2 regions of the Roseixanthobacter finlandensis genome follow, and region 1 is predicted to be linked to the other one. Evidence: riboswitches for the same ligand, from Rfam matches in the RefSeq annotation. Region 1 holds a riboswitch; the other holds the start of a gene.
The links. Region 1 has a riboswitch for thiamine pyrophosphate ahead of thiO (glycine oxidase ThiO). Riboswitches for the same ligand answer to the same signal wherever they lie in the genome.

Region 1 (4,409 bases):
ACAGGCCGATGAGCGCATCGGCCCCGAGCCGCGTCCGCGCCTGCGCCACATCCGCGCCCGCCGGCAGATGGACGCCGTCGACGCCCGCCTCGGCCGCAAGCTCCATCGCCCCATGCAGCGTGACGCGCGCGCCGAAGGGAAAGGCGAGCGTCAGCAGGGTGCGGGCGAGCGCGATCTGTTCCGCTTCCGGCAAATCCTTCTCGCGCACGCTGATCCAGCGGCACCCGCCGTCCAGCGCCGCCGCCACCACGTGCGGCAGCGGCGCGCGCGCCTGCGTGCGGTCGGTGATCAGCAGGATGGGCGGCTGCGGCAGCATGAATCCAGCCTAGCTCAGCCCCTCAGCTGCCGACGAGGCCGAATTCCGGGCTGGAGGCTTCCGCATGCAGCTTCTTGGGGATACGCCCCGACAGCCGGGCGAGCCGCCCGCCGTCCACCGCGTACCGGAATGCGGCGGCCATGCGCACCGGATCGTGCGCCTTGGACACCGCCGTATTCAGCAGCACCGCCGCGCACCCAAGCTCCATCGCCAGCGCCGCGTCCGAGGCGGTGCCGATGCCGGCATCCAGCACCACCGGAACCGGGGACCGGGCGCAGATCAGCTCGATCATGTGCGGATTGGCGATGCCGAGCCCGGTGCCGATCATGGAGCCGAGCGGCATCACGGTGGCGGCGCCGAGATCGGCCAGCTTCTGGCAGGTGACGGGATCATCATTGCAATAAGGCAGCACGACGAAGCCACGATTGACCAGATCCTCGGTCGCCTTCAGCAGCTCTTCCACATTGGGATAGAGCAGTTCGCGATCGCCGATCACCTCCAGCTTCACCCAATTGGTCTCCAGCGCCTCGCGCGCCAATTCGGCGGTGAGCACCGCGTCCTTCGCGGTCTGGCAGCCGGCCGTGTTGGGCAGGATGTGGACCCGGCCGGACAGTAGGTCGGTCAGGCTCTCCTCATAGCTCGCGAGGCTGATGCGGCGGATCGAGGCGGTGGCCATTTCCGCACCCGAGGCGGCGAGCGCATCGAGAAACACCTTCTGGTTCGGATAGCCCGCCGTGCCCAGGAACAGGCGCGACGTGAAGCTGCGCCCGGCGATCACCAGCGGGTCGGCATTGGGGGCAGCGGCGGCGTTCAGGGAAGCATTCATGGTCATTCTCTTTGCCCGCGCGATGCGGCGGGCGCTCGTCTGTGTCTGGCAGGGCGGATCAGCCGCCCTGCTTGGCCTCTGTTTCGCGGGCGGATCAGCCGCCCTGCTTGGCCTGGATGATTTCCACCGCGTCGCCCGCGGCGAGCTTGTGCTCGGCCCAGCGGGCGCGCGGCAGGACGGCGCCGTTCAGCGCCACCGCGATGCCCTTGCGGGCCGCATCCACGCCCTTGCGGTCCAGAAGATCGGCGATGGTGGCAACCGCGAGGGTTTCGCGCGCGCCATTCACCTGGAGATCGAGCAGGGTTCCGGTTTCCATCATCCTCACTCCGCCGCCACGCGCGCCGCGAACCGCTCGGCCCCGAACGGCGCGATGAGCGGGTCGGTCCGGCCGTCCAGCACCAGGGCGCAGATGGTGGAGGTGGTCACCGGCAGCAGCAGGATGCCGTTGCGGTGATGGCCGGTGGCATGGATCAGCCCCTCCACCTCGCTCGCGCCCAGGATCGGGGCATCATCGCGGCTGCCGGGGCGGAAGCCGACCCATTGCTCGATGATGGTCAGCTCCTCGATGGTCGGCACGCAGCGCCAGGCATGGGTGAGCAGCGCCAGCTGGCCGCCGGCGGTGATGTCGGTGTCGAAGCCCTTCTCCTCCACCGTCGCGCCGATGATGAGGCGCCCGTCCTTGCGCGGCACCATATAGGTGCCCGGCCCCCACAGCACATGGGTCAGCAGGGGCGCGGCCGGATCCATGCGCAGCGCCAGCATCTGCCCCTTGATGGGGCGCACCGGAAGCGGCACGGCCGGGGCGATGGTGACCCCGCGCGACCATGCGCCCGCCGCCAGGACCACGGTATCGGCGGGATGGAACACGCCGGCGACCACGACGCCGCGCGCCTTGCCGTCGCGGGTTTCCACCCGCTCCACCTTGGCATGCTCGTGCAACACCGCGCCGGCCTTGAGCGCCGCCACCTTCAGCGCCGTAGCCGTTTGCCGGTTGTCGGCCTGATGATCCTGCGGACACCACAGCGCGCCGGCCAGTTTCGGGGCGAGATGGGGTTCCTTGCGGCGCGCCTCGGCGGCGGTCAGCCATTCCACCGGCAGGCCGAGGCTCTTTTGAAAAGCGTGCTGGTGGCGCAGCTTGGCGGCGTCATCGGCGGTGAGCGCGACGACAAGCGTGCCCTCCTCGCGCAGGCCCACATCCATGCCGCTGGCCGCTTCCAGATCCGCCGCGAAGGCAGGCCAAAGGGTCTGGCTGGCGCGGTTGAGGGCGAGCAGCCCTTCCTCTCCCGGCTCGGCTTCCGCGCAGGCGGCGAGCATGCCGGCGGCGGCATGGCTGGCGCCGGAACCGGCAAGACCGGCGTCGAACAGCTCGACCTTGCATCCCGCCTGGGCGAGACGCCAGCCGATGGCGAGGCCGATGACGCCGGCGCCGATGATGGCGACGCGTTTTCCCGCGGCATCGCTGCGGGCCGGCTCAATTTGCGAAGACACATTATTCTGGGACGATAAATTCTGGGACGATAAGCGGGTGCTCATCGGCTCCTCCCTACGCTGGAATGACCCAGACAGGTTCGATGGGTATGATCTCAGCCGCACGTGACGCGCGGCACCCCAGGCCGTCTGATACTATCACCGCTCTGCGCCCCAGCGGCAAGGAAAACTCAAAAATTCGCATCGAACCGTCACGAAGCGATGCAAGGCGTTTCGTCCCATAGCTTTTTCGCAAGCGTGCCGCAATTGCGGCACGGCGCGCACCGGCGCGGGGCCTGTGGACGGCCTGAATCATGTCGCGACCGGGCCTCGACTCGCTAAAATGTTCTTGTTATGTTCCTATCATCAAGAGGCGATTGGGAACATGGCGATGAAACTCTATTGGGCACCCCAGACCCGCGCGTTCCGCGCCTTGTGGCTGCTGGAGGAGGCCGGATTGCCCTATGAGCGCCAGTTGGTGCCGCTCGACGGGCCGTTCATCGCCTCGGCGGAGTTTCGCGCCATCAATCCCATGATGAAGGTGCCGGCGCTGGAGGATGGCGACGCGCGGATCGCCGAGAGCGGCGCCATCTGCCTCTATGTCGCGGAGAAGGCACCGGAGGCCCATCTTGCCCCCGCGATCGGCGACCCGCGCCGGGGCCGCTATCTGCAATGGCTGTTCTGGGACGCCGCCTGCATGGAAGCCGCCTTCACCCAGAAGCTCGCCGGGGTGAACCTGCCGAGCCGGGCCGCCGGCTGGGGCAGTTTCGAGCGCGTCATGGACGTGCTGGAAGCGGCGCTGGCGCCGGGACCCTATCTGCTGGGGGAACAGTTCACCGCCGCCGACGTGATGGTGGGCAGCAATGTCTGGTACGGGCTGACGCTTCTCAAGGTGATCGAGCCCCGGCCGGTGTTCACCGCCTATGTGGCACGCTGCGAGGCGCGCCCGGCGTTCCAGCGCGCCAACGCCATCGAGGCGGAGGCGCTCGCCGCGTGAGGCCGCGCGCCGGCCCTGTGCGTGGGAGGAAGGCTCCCGCTGTCAGGCGCGCGCGGACGCGCTATAAGGCGGCCATGCTGCCTCTGCTTCCGCTCATCCGGCGCGTGCGCCACGGCCTCACCCTCGGTGTGCGCACCATCGTCATGGACGACGCGCGGCGCGTCCTGCTGGTGCGCCATTCCTATACGCCCGGCTGGCATTTTCCCGGCGGCGGCGTGGATGTGGGCGAAACCACGGAAGAGGCGGCCCGGCGCGAGCTGATGGAAGAAGCGGCCGTCACCGCCGAGGGCCCGCTGGTGCTGCAGGGGCTCTATTTCAATCCGCGCGTCGGCGGACGCGATCATGTGGCCTGCTATATCGTGCCGCGCTTCTCCTTCGAAGCGCTGCCCGGCCCCAATCTGGAGATTCGCGAGGTGCGCTTCTTCCCACGCGACGCTTTGCCCGAGGATGTCACCGCCGGCACCCTGCGCCGTCTCGCCGAGATCGAAGGTGACCAGCCGCCAGATCCGCGCTGGTAGATCCGCGGGGGCAGGTCCGCGGGGGCAGGTCCGCGCCGGTCGGCCGGCCCGCGCGGACGCACCGGCCGCCCCTCCCTGCCCCGACCTCTCCTCAGTCCCCCTGTCCGCGACCCGTCGCCTTTCTCATTCGCGAGCTTTCCGATGGAAGTGACCTCCGCCCCCTCCCCCGCCGTGGAAATCGCCGCCCTGCTCGGCCGCCTCGGGATTGCGCCCGAAACCCTGCGCGGCGGCACGCTCTTGGCGCGATCGCCGATCACCGGCGAACAGGTCGCCGCCCTGCAGGAA
Region 2 (4,409 bases), 900 kb from region 1:
CCTGCCGAAACGGATCGCGGCGAGGCTTATCCGGCGAATGTGGACTGCGGCGACGGGGCTTTCGCGGCCGCCGGCTTGCTGGCCCGCGCGGCCTTTGCCGGTGGAAACAGGAGCTGCCGCACCGCTGCCGCCAGCGCCAGCGAAAGGCCCGCGATCAGCACCCATGCGGCAGGGCTAACCCCAAGCTGCGGCTGGAAATTCGCCGCCGCCACCAGCCAGGGATCCACGCCGGTCAGCAGCCCGTACCAGGCGACTTCGCCGAGCCCCGTCAGCACCGCGCCGAGCACCGTCACGCCGGCGAACAGCAGGGGTCCCACACGGTTCGAGAAATGGAAGACGATGCGATAGACGAACAGCACGATCAGCAGGCCGCCCATCATGACGGCTTCGGTCACATCCAGCTTCGACTGGATCAGGAAATGGGCAATGGCAAGGATTGCAATGGCGTAGACGCTGGCGTGCAGGGCGTTCCAGCGCTTTGCCCCCATGCGGCGGATGATGCGATCAAACGAGGTGCCCCCCAGCGCCAGCAGCAAGGCAACCGCCACCGCCCCGATGGTGAGATAGAAGCGCAAGACGATCTCACGCCCCGCCGCCGTAAAGCTATAGCCTTGATCTACCACGAACAATCCGAGATGCAACACGGCATAGAACAGCGCCGCGAGACCGAGATTGCGGCGCGCCAGGACCAGCTTCGGCCAATGGAACAGGCGCCGGACCGGGGTGACGGCGAGGCTCAGGAGCAGGAAACGCACCGCCCACAGGCCGGTGAAATGGATCGCCGCCGCAACCGGCCGCCCCCCGAGATCGCCCGCCAGCGCCCACCCCGCCAACCACAGTACGGGGATCGCCGCCCCTAGAAGAGTGAGCGTCAGTTCCGGGCTGAATTTGCCGTTGCGTTCGTGAAACAAAGCCATGATGCGTATTCTCTCGCTGTCGCTCAAGATACGCAAAACGCCGCGCCAAAGTTACGACCCATCATGACACAAGCCCGTGAGGCCGCACATCATACAGCGACGGGGGCCTTGATGGCAGGATGAGGATTATAATCCTCAATCACCACGTCATCATAGCGGAATGCAAAGATGTCGCGCACCTGCGGGTTCAGCACCAGGCGCGGCAAGGCACGCAGGGGACGGGACAATTGCTCCCGCGCCTGTTCCATATGGTTGGAATAAAGGTGGACGTCACCAAACGTGTGAATGAATTCTCCAGCTTTCAGTCCGGCCACCTGCGCGACCATGGAGGTTAGCAGGGCATAGGACGCGATATTGAAAGGAACGCCGAGAAATACGTCGGCGGAGCGCTGGTACAGCTGGCAGGAAAGCTTGCCTTCCGCGACATAGAACTGAAACAGGCAATGGCACGGCGGCAGCGCCATCTTCGGCACATCGGCCGGGTTCCAGGCGGTTACGATCAGGCGCCGAGAATCCGGATTGCGCTTGATGTCGGAGATGACCTGGGCGATCTGGTCGATCACCCCGCCGTCCGGGGTCGGCCAGGAGCGCCATTGATGGCCATAAACCGGGCCGAGATCGCCGGTCGCATCCGCCCATTCGTCCCAGATGGAAACGCCATTTTCCTTGAGATATCTGATATTTGTGTCGCCCGCCAGAAACCACAGCAGCTCGTGGACGATGGATTTCAGATGCAGCTTCTTGGTGGTGACCAAGGGGAAGCCCTCGGCCAGATCGAACCGCATCTGATGGCCGAACACGGAGAGCGTGCCGGTGCCGGTCCGGTCCTCCTTGCGGACGCCCTCGGCCAGAATGCGCAGAAGAAGGTCGTGGTACTGGCGCATCTCAGCCCTTCTCCGTCCCAATTCCGTGCTTCTCCGCGAGATTTATGCACTCCACCAGGAAAAGTCATCGCCGCAGGTCGCGAAGCCGCCTCCGGACCCACACAAATTCGTGTTGCGACGCAATATCCCTTCGCTCCAGCTTCGCTGCGTCGCAGCGTTGACATGGATCAATCGGCTGCCCACTGTGGACGCATTCCAAGGGGAGCCCCGCGAGGGGGCTGAGAGATCGCCTTCCGGATCGGTCGTCACGACCGCCGGCGCCGCGATGACCCTTCGAACCTGATCCGGGTCATGCCGGCGAAGGGATCGGAATAGGCCTCCGCCACGATTCGCCCCGCGAATCCCACCCGGAGGCCACCCGTCTCCTAAGCTCGAATTCCCGGATCTCATTTGAAGCGCGAGCTTGAAGGAGATCCGTATGCTCGACGAAGCCTCCACCTCATCCTTGAAGGTGACGACAGGCCCCCTGCTCCAATCCCGCAAGGTGTTCATTCCCGCCGACCGTCCCGACGTCCAGGTGGCGATGCGGGAGATCAGCCTGTCCGATCCCGCCGAACGCCCGGTGCGCGTCTATGACACCTCCGGCCCCTACACTGATCCCGCTGCCCTGATCGACCTGACCAAGGGCCTCGCCGAGCTGCGCCGCGGCTGGGTGCTCGAGCGCGGCGATGTCGAGGAAGTGGAAGGGCGCGCGCAGAAGCCGGAAGACGACGGCCTGAAGCCGGGCCAGACCAGCCACCTCCCGGCGTTCGACCGCACCGGCAGGAAGCCGCTGAAGGCGAAGCCCGGCAAGCGGCCGACTCAGATGGCCTATGCCCGCGCCGGCATCATCACCGCCGAAATGGAATATGTGGCCGCGCGCGAAAATCTCGCACGCGCCAATGGCGGCGCCCATCCGCACCACAAGGCCATGGGCCTCGGCTCCGCCATTCCCACCGACATCACGGCGGAATTCGTGCGCGAGGAAGTGGCGCGCGGCCGCGCCATCATCCCCAACAACATCAACCATCTCGAAACCGAGCCGATGGCCATTGGCCGGAACTTCCTGGTGAAGATCAACGCCAATATCGGCAATTCCGCCGTCACCTCGGGGGTTGCCGAGGAGGTGGACAAGCTGGTGTGGGCGATCCGCTGGGGCGGCGACACGGTGATGGACCTGTCCACCGGCAAGAACATCCACACCATCCGCGAATGGATCATCCGCAATGCCCCGGTGCCCATCGGCACGGTGCCGATCTACCAGGCGCTGGAAAAGGTGAATGGGGTCGCCGAGGACCTCACCTGGGAGATCTTCCGCGACACGGTGATCGAGCAGGCCGAGCAGGGCGTGGACTATATGACCGTCCATGCCGGCGTGCGCCTCGCTTATGTGCCGCTGACCGCCAATCGTGTCACCGGCATCGTCTCGCGCGGTGGCTCGATCATGGCCAAATGGTGCCTCGCGCATCACAAGGAAAGCTTCCTCTACGAGCATTTCGAGGAACTCTGCGAGATCTTCGCCCAATATGACGTCGCCTTCTCGCTCGGCGACGGCCTGCGCCCCGGCTCCATCGCGGACGCCAATGACGCCGCCCAGTTCGCCGAGCTGGAGACGCTGGGCGAACTCACCGAGATCGCCTGGAGGCATGATTGCCAGGTGATGATCGAGGGGCCGGGCCATGTGCCGCTTCACCTCATCCGCGAGAATGTGGAAAAGCAGCTGAAGATCTGCCACGAGGCCCCCTTCTATACGCTCGGGCCCTTGGTCACCGACATTTCCCCCGGCTACGACCACATCTCCTCGGCCATCGGTGCGGCGATGATCGGCTGGTTCGGCACCGCCATGCTCTGCTACGTGACGCCGAAGGAGCATCTCGGCCTGCCCAACCGGGACGATGTGAAGACCGGCGTTATCTCCTACAAGATCGCCGCCCATGCGGCGGATCTTGCCAAGGGGCATCCAGCCGCGCGCATCCGGGACGATGCACTCTCCCGGGCCCGCTTCTCGTTCCGCTGGCGCGACCAGTTCGCGCTCTCCCTGGACCCGGAGACGGCAGAGCAGTTCCACGATGAGACCTTGCCGGCGGAAGGCGCCAAGGTGGCGCATTTCTGCTCTATGTGCGGGCCGAAATTCTGCTCCATGAAGATTTCCCAGGAGCTGAAAATCGAGGCCGGCGACATCGCCCGCGCCGAAGCCGACAACCAGGCGGCGGCGGGCATGGCGGAAATGGCGCAGAAATTCCGGGACGGCGGCGGCAAGATCTACGCCCCCGCGCCCGACGTTGCGGAACCGCCCTCGGCCTGAGCGCCCGCGCCGCAAAAGAAAACCCCGCCCTTCACAGGGCGGGGCCAGACCCGGAAAATCGTTCCGGTCAGTCGAACGTGGCGCTTGTGGTATCCGATTTGCGATTATAGCGAATCGTAATCTTGGACACGCTGCAAAGGTCGATATTCTTCCAGACTGCGGTCGAATCATCGTCGTCATAGACCACTTTCAGGTCCCATTTGCAGGCGTTTGTGCTGCGGTTAAACTTGATCGTCCAAGTATCGCCATCTTCCAGAACGTCCTTACCGAGAACGTCCTCTTCCCAGTCATCGGACTTCACCGGCGAGACATAGACGTGACTGA

Region 2: it holds a riboswitch for thiamine pyrophosphate, as region 1 does, so the genes downstream of both, thiC (phosphomethylpyrimidine synthase ThiC) here and thiO (glycine oxidase ThiO) in region 1, are expected to answer to the same signal.

The regions. Positions count from the first base shown of each region.
Region 1 covers NZ_CM195536.1:3,660,082-3,664,490, forward strand. The annotation lists gene V5G24_RS17335 (thiamine phosphate synthase) at 1-316, opposite strand, end outside; gene V5G24_RS17340 (thiazole synthase) at 339-1,142, opposite strand; gene thiS (sulfur carrier protein ThiS) at 1,237-1,461, opposite strand; gene thiO (glycine oxidase ThiO) at 1,464-2,675, opposite strand; TPP riboswitch at 2,664-2,763, opposite strand; gene V5G24_RS17355 (glutathione S-transferase family protein) at 3,001-3,606, shown strand; gene V5G24_RS17360 (NUDIX domain-containing protein) at 3,681-4,124, shown strand; gene amaB (L-piperidine-6-carboxylate dehydrogenase) at 4,266-4,409, shown strand, end outside.
Region 2 covers NZ_CM195536.1:2,763,506-2,767,914, forward strand. The annotation lists gene V5G24_RS12970 (protein-methionine-sulfoxide reductase heme-binding subunit MsrQ) at 27-917, opposite strand; gene V5G24_RS12975 (thymidylate synthase) at 1,007-1,801, opposite strand; TPP riboswitch at 1,990-2,124, shown strand; gene thiC (phosphomethylpyrimidine synthase ThiC) at 2,220-4,085, shown strand; gene V5G24_RS12985 (hypothetical protein) at 4,153-4,409, opposite strand, start outside.